2 linked regions of the Fodinicola acaciae genome follow. The protein of the gene in region 2 interacts with the protein of the main gene of each other region in a pairwise test. Links are inferred from orthologs where the notes say so. Each region holds a gene or a part of one and is shown on either strand. Other genes may lie near its edges.

What was found.
Region 1: the proteins of GNX95_RS19700 (region 2) and GNX95_RS00215 interact in binary tests that used the Escherichia coli proteins (3 or more experiments, as listed by UniProt). The link is inferred for Fodinicola acaciae from one-to-one orthologs.

Annotation. Positions count from the first base shown.
Region 1 is NZ_WOTN01000001.1:48,720-52,112, reverse strand. What follows is about bases 246-3,393. They hold GNX95_RS00215 (sensor histidine kinase), read right to left. Parts: upstream 3,006-3,393; coding sequence 486-3,005; downstream 246-485. Other genes in these bases: kdpA (potassium-transporting ATPase subunit KdpA), read left to right, coding at 3,363-3,393; kdpF (K(+)-transporting ATPase subunit F), read left to right, coding at 3,265-3,363; GNX95_RS00220 (OB-fold nucleic acid binding domain-containing protein), read right to left, coding at 246-433. Also shown: GNX95_RS00225 (DUF3159 domain-containing protein), read right to left, coding at 1-65; more of GNX95_RS00220, read right to left, coding at 62-245. UniProt on the Escherichia coli protein: Member of the two-component regulatory system KdpD/KdpE involved in the regulation of the kdp operon. KdpD may function as a membrane-associated protein kinase that phosphorylates KdpE in response to environmental signals.
Region 2 is NZ_WOTN01000002.1:923,326-926,705, forward strand. Bases 138-3,075 are described here. They hold GNX95_RS19700 (response regulator), read right to left. Parts: upstream 1,975-3,075; coding sequence 1,300-1,974; downstream 138-1,299. Other genes in these bases: secA (preprotein translocase subunit SecA), read left to right, coding at 138-1,230; GNX95_RS19705 (DUF3159 domain-containing protein), read left to right, coding at 2,074-2,721; GNX95_RS19710 (Rv3235 family protein), read right to left, coding at 2,707-3,075. In the rest of the region: more of secA, read left to right, coding at 1-137; more of GNX95_RS19710, read right to left, coding at 3,076-3,309. UniProt on the Escherichia coli protein: Member of the two-component regulatory system KdpD/KdpE involved in the regulation of the kdp operon.

The DNA of each region.
Region 1 (3,393 bases), on a different replicon or contig from region 2:
TTCGGATCCGAGCCCGGCTCGGAGGTCGTGGTCGGCTTCTCCAGCCTGGACTCGCCTGATGTCACTTGATCGCCGGCTCCAGCTCGTATTCGGGGTTGTAGATCACCTTGCGCTCGTCCCGCACCGACAGGCGTCCGCTGGCCCGGATCGGCCGGCCCGGCTCGATGCCGACGATGCTGCGCCGGCCGAGCCACACCAACAACACCGTGCCGGTGCCGTCGAACAGCTCCGCCTCCAGCGTCGGAAGGTTGCTACGCGGACAGTACTGCACGGAACGCAGCCGGCCGGAAACGGTCACCGGCCTGCCGCGCGAACAGTTGCCGACCGGGGTGGCGCCAGTCTGCTCGCAGGCCCGCTGCAGATCCTCGGCCTCCAGCTCCTCCTCCGGCGCCGTCAACCTCCTGAGCAGGCCTTTCAAACCCTGACCGCCCATAGCGAATCCCGTCCCCTGCTGACGCCAGTGCCACGCACACCGGCTGATGCCATCAGGGTACGACGGCCGGTGCGGTTGTCGAATCCGCCGGAAGAGCGATGACCATCGTCACGCCGCCACCGGGAGTGTCCTCCGGAGTGAGCGTGCCACCCATCGCCTCGGTGAAACCGCGCGCCACCGCGAGACCGAGCCCCACACCGGTGCCGGTGTCGCGGTCGCCGAGCCGCTGGAACGGCGCGAAAACCTTCTCCCGGTCGTCCGGCCGGATGCCGGGACCGCGGTCGATGACGCGCAGCTCGATCTGGTCGAGGTGGACGCTGGCCGACACCTTCACCGGACCGGTCGGCGCATGTCGTACGGCGTTGGACACCACGTTGGCCACCACGCGCTCGAGCAAACCGGGGTCGGCTCGTACGGACGGCAGGGTGTCCGGCACGTCCACCTCGATCCGCGCCAGCTCGGCCTTCTCCAGACCGCGAAGCGCTCGCGCGACCACCTCGTCGTAGCCGACCGGCTGGCTGGTCGGCGCCACCGTGCCGGTGTGCAGCCGGCTCATGTCGAGCAGGTTGGCCACCAGCGAGGTCAGCTGGTCGGCCGACTCGTCGACGGCGGCCAGCAGCTCCTTGCGGTCGGTCTCGTCCAGCTCGATGTCCTCGGCGCGCAGGCCGGCGATGGCCGCCTTGATGGAGGCCAGCGGCGTACGCAGGTCATGGCTGACCGCCGCCAGCAGCGCCGTGCGCATCCTGTTGGCCTCGGCCAGTTTCTCCGCCTCGGCCGCCTGCCGGAGCAGCCTCGCGCGCTGCAGCGCCACCGCCGCCTGCTCGGCGAAGGAGACGAGTACGCGCCGGTCGGCGGCGGCCAGTGCCCGGCCGCACAGCAGCAGCCGCAGGTCGTCGGTGACCGGGATGTCCTCGTCGGCCTGACCACCTTTCTCGCACGGGTTGGGCCCGGCGAACCCGGCGACCGCCCACCGCTCGCCGTCGCGCTCCAGCATCGTCACCGAGGTCAGCGCGAACGCTTCCCTGATCTGCTCCAGCAGGCTTGGTACGCCACGGTTGCCGGCCAGCACGCTGCGCGACAGCGAGGCGAGCATCGCGGTCTCGGCGCGGCCGCGAGCGGCCTGGGTCGCTCGCCGCGCCGACCGGTCCACGACGGTCGCCACCGCGACCGCCACCAGCACGTACACCAACAGTGCGACCACGTTGTTGCGCTCGGCGATGGTGAACGTGCCGACCGGCGGTACGAAGAACCAGTTGACGATCAGGCCACCGGCGACCGCGGCGATCAGCGCCGGATAGAGGCCACCGATCAGCGCCACACCGACGACCAGGATCAGGAACAACAGCAGCACGCTGGCGCTGGTCACCTCGTCGCCGAAGGCCAGCAACAGCTCGGTGAGCAACGGCAGGCCGACGGCGGCCACCACCAGCGCGGCGACCCGGCGACGCCAGTTGAGGCCACCGGTCAGCCGGGGCAGCCGGCGCCGCCAGCCGCCGGACTCGGCGTGCGTCACCATGTGTACGTCGATGTCGCCGGAGGCGGCGGTGACGGTCGCGCCGATGCCTTCGGCGAAGGCACGCGCGAGCCGCGAGCGCCGGCTCGTACCCAGGACCAGCTGCGTCGCGTTCACCCCCCTCGCGAAGTCCAGCAGGGCCGCTGGAACGTCATCCCCCACCACAGTGTGGAAGCTGCCACCGACACTTTCGACGAGTTCGCGCTGCCGTCGCAGCTTGGCCGGCGACGCGCCGGTCAGGCCGTCGCTGCGCAGCACGTGTACGGCCAGCACCTCGCCACCGGCCGATCGCGCGGCGATCCGGGCCGCACGGCGTATCAGCGTCTCCCCCTCCGGGCCGCCGGTCAGCGCCACCACGACTCGCTCACGCGCTTCCCACACACGCCGGATGTCGTGCTCGGCCTTGTAGCGGTTGAGCACCTCGTCGACGCGGTCGGCGACCCACAACAACGCGAGCTCGCGTAACGCGGTCAGGTTGCCGACGCGGAAATAGTTGGACAGCGCCGCGTCGACCCGCTCGGCCGGATAGATGTTGCCGTGCGCCATTCGTTTCCGCAGCGCCTCCGGCGCCATGTCGACCAGCTCGATCTGGTCTGCCTTGCGTACGACCTCGTCCGGCACGGTTTCGCGCTGCGGCACACCGGTTATCTGCTCGACGACGTCGTTCAGGCTTTCCAGATGTTGGACGTTGACGGTCGTCAGCACCTCTATTCCGGCGTCCAGCAGCTCCTCGACGTCCTGCCAGCGCTTTTCGTTGCGCATGCCTGGCACGTTCGTATGCGCCAGCTCGTCGACGATCGCGACCGCCGGTCGCCGCGTCAAGATCGCGTCAACGTCCATCTCCTCGAATGACGCGCCCTTGTAGTGGACTGTCCGGCGCCGGACGGTTTCCAGGCCGGTCAACCGCTCGGCGGTGAGCTGGCGGCCGTGCGTCTCCACGAAGCCGACCACGACGTCGGTGCCGCGGTCCAGACGCCGCCTGGCCTCCCCCAACATCGCGTACGTCTTGCCGACCCCGGGTGCCGCACCGAGGTAGATCCGCAACTGACCGCGCGCCATGCCATCAGTGTGCCGCGCCCGGCCGGCTCCGCTAGCGAGGCCCGTCACAGCCCCCGTCAAGAACACGTTAACGCGGTCTGGAGCGGCGTATGGGAGCCGTCAACGAGCCGTACGCGCCCGCCGGTGCTTTCTAACGTCGGCACTGTCGGAATTTCTTCTGGAAAGGGGGTCGGTCGCTGATGAGCGACCTGATCTTCGTGGTGCTCACCGTCGCGGTGTTCGCCCTGATCGCCCTGGTGGCGAGAGGAGTCGAGCGGCTGTGACCGTACAACTCGTGGCCAACCTCGTCGGCCTGGCGGTCGCCGTCGTGCTGACCGGTTATCTGATCGTGGCGCTGCTGTTTCCGGAGAAGTTCTGATGGCCGGCTGGCTGCAGGTCATCGTGCTGG
Region 2 (3,380 bases):
CGGGCCAAGAAGGAGGTCACGCTGGAGGCCGAGGAGGTGCTCGAGGCCGGCGGCCTGTACGTGTTGGGCACCGAGCGGCACGAGTCGCGGCGGATCGACAACCAGCTGCGCGGCCGGTCCGGCCGGCAGGGCGATCCCGGCGAGTCGCGGTTCTATCTGTCGCTCGGCGACGACCTGATGCAGCGCTTCAACGCCAACGCGGTCGAGGCGATCATGGAGCGGTTCAACATCCCCGAGGACGTGCCGATCGAGTCCAAGCTGGTCACCCGGCAGATCCTGTCCGCGCAGACGCAGATCGAGCAGCAGAACGCGGAAATCCGCAAGAACGTCCTGAAGTACGACGAGGTGCTCAACAAGCAGCGCAAGGTCGTCTACGCCGAGCGTAAGAAGGTGCTCGACGGCGAAGACCTGCACGAGCAGATCCGCGGCATGATCGACGACGTCATCGAGGCGTACATCGTCGGCGCCACCAGCGAGGGCTATGCCGAGGACTGGGACATGGACGCGCTGCTCACCGCGCTGAAGCAGCTCTATCCGATGTCGGTCACGCTTGAGCAGCTGGAGGAGGAGGCCGGCGGTCCGGAGGCGCTGGACGCCGAGTTCCTGACCGCGCGCATCCGCGAGGACGCGCAGGCCGCGTACGACCGGCGCGAGGCGCAGATCGGCGAGGAGCCGATGCGTGAGCTGGAGCGCCAGGTGCTGCTGTCGGTCTTCGACCGCAAGTGGCGCGAGCACCTGTACGAGATGGACTACCTGCAGGAAGGCATCGGCCTGCGGGCGTACGCGCAGCGCGACCCGCTGGTGGAATACCAGCGCGAGGCCTTCGACATGTTCGCGACCATGATGGACGGGATCAAGGAGGACGCGGTCGGCTTCCTGTTCAACGTCGAGGTCCAGGTGCAGCAGGACGAGGCGGAGGCCGAGGACCGCAGCGAGGCCGGCCGGATCGAGGCGCTGAAGAACATCGCCGCGCCGCGGACGCCGCAGCGGCTGGAATACTCCGCGCCGACGCTGGACTCCGAGGCGCCGACGCAGATCATGCCGGTCATCCAGGACGAGCCGGCGGCCGGCGCACGCCGCAGCGGGCCGCGGTCGACGGTCGCGTCCGGGGGCAAGCAGGTCGCTCCCGGCCAGAAGGTCACCGGCAAGCAGACGCCGCGCAACGCCCCCTGTCCTTGTGGCTCCGGCAAGAAATACAAGCGCTGCCACGGCGCGACCGAGGCCAGCTGACCGTACGCGACCGTTGTCCGCATGGCCACCATGCGTGCGTCCAGTGCACGCATGGTGGCCATGCGGCCATCAGCTCTCGAAGCGATAGCCGAGGCCCGGCTCGGTGACGAAATAGCGCGGATGCGTGTGGTCGGGCTCGAGTTTTCGGCGCAGCTGGGCCAGATAGACGCGCAGGTAGTTGGTCTCGGTGCCGTACTGGGGACCCCAGACCTCGCGCAGAAGCTGCCGCTGGCCGACGAGTTTTCCCCGGTGGCGCACCAAAGTCGTGAGGATGTGCCACTCGGTCGGGGTCAGCCGCACCTCGCCGGCCGCGGTCGTCACGCGTTTCGCGGCCAGATCGATGGTGAAATGCGGCGTGGTGATGACTGGGGTTTCCTCGCCGGCCGCGCCGCGGCGTAGTGCGGCTCGCATTCGCGCCAGCAGCTCGTCCATGCCGAAGGGCTTGGTGACGTAGTCGTCGGCGCCGGCGTCCAGCGCGGACACCTTCTCGGCCTGCTCGGTGCGCGCCGAGAGCACGATGATCGGCACCGTCGTCCAGCCGCGCAGGCCGCGTACGACGTCGACGCCGTCGATGTCCGGCAGGCCGAGGTCGACGATCACCAGGTCCGGCTGCCGCTTCGCGGCCAGGTCGAGCGCGGTGCGGCCGTCCTCGGCGACCTGCACCTCGTAGCCGCGGGCCTTCAGGTTGACCCGCAGCGCGCGGCGCAGCTGCACCTCGTCGTCCACGACCAGCACCGTGTCCATGCCAGCCATTGTGCGCGTCACCAGAGCAAACGGCGCCAGTGGCCATCATCACCAGGGGCCCGGCGTACGCGCGGGCGCCGGTTAGGGCAGGCTTAGTTGGTGGCTACGGGTACGGAGCGGGACAACGAGTCGCTGGTGTCGCTCCTCGGAGGTCGTACGGCGTCGATCGACGCGACACTGCCGGTCGTCGCGTTCGTCGTCGGCTGGCTCGCCGGTGGCCGCTCGGTGTGGGTCGGCGCGATCGTGGCGATCGCCGTCGGCGTCGCCGTCGCGGTCTTCCGGCTGGCTCGCGGCAAGCGCCCGCGCGCCGTGCTGATCGGCCTGCTCGGCGTCTGCGTCGCCGCGCTTATCGCGCTCTACACCGGCCGTGCGGCCGACTTTTTCCTGCTGCAGCTGGCATCCAACGCGGCGAGCGCGCTCGTCTGGATCATCAGCATCGTGCTGCGCTGGCCGCTGCTCGGCGTGATCATCGGCTTCGTCCTCGGCCAGAAGACCAGGTGGCGCAAGGACCGTGCGCTGGTGCGCGCGTACTCGCTGGCGTCGTGGATCTGGGTCCTGCAGTATGCGTTGCGCGTCGCCGTCTTCGGTGTCCTCTATTACGCGAACGCCGTTGTCGCGCTCGGTGTCGCGAGGGTGGCGATGAGCTGGCCGCTGGTGGTGCTGTGCCTGGTGGTCAGCGGCTGGGTGCTGGCCAGGTCGCTGCCGGCCGGACATCCCGGCTTTCGGCGGCCACTAGATGAGCTGTAGGTAGGTGCAGCGCCAGCGGCCGTCGTAGCCTTCCAGGCGCAGTGCGATCGCGCGACTGCGGCCGTGATGCGTCACCACGGCGCAGGCCTCGGCGACGCCGTCGGCCGGCTCGTCGACCCGTACGGTGCTGACCTGTCCTGGCACGCGACTCTGTCGTGGCTGTCCCGGCACCGGTGCGGCCGAGGTGGCCGCGAGGCGGGTCAGCAGCGCGGCGTAGACGCGCTCGGAGGTCACCGGCATCAGCTGCTGGACCGGCCGGCGGCCGGCCATCACCTCGACGATGGCCTGGGTCAGCCGCTTGGCGACCGTACGCGGACACGGCAGTTGCCGTCGCGGTGTCGGTTGCGGCGCGAAGACCGGATCCTGCTTTGGCGTGGTCCGCGGCTCGTCGGTCTCGAACGGCAGGGGATCGGCGTACGCCTCGATCGGCGGCGCCGGCCGTCCGACCAGGCGCAGGTGGCGTTCTTCGAGGTGCTCGACCGGAGAATATGGCGGCTCGGTGCACGGCGCTCTGCGCACCTCGATGCGGCGCCGGTGCCTGGCCGGACGGCAGACCTGCGGCGCGGCGACCGCGCTGCTCGTAGTCATCTGGTCCTCCCCGGCCATGCCACCCACGGTTGCGTGTCCATCACAGGTTGGACGCGCGTGCTCGGCGGTGA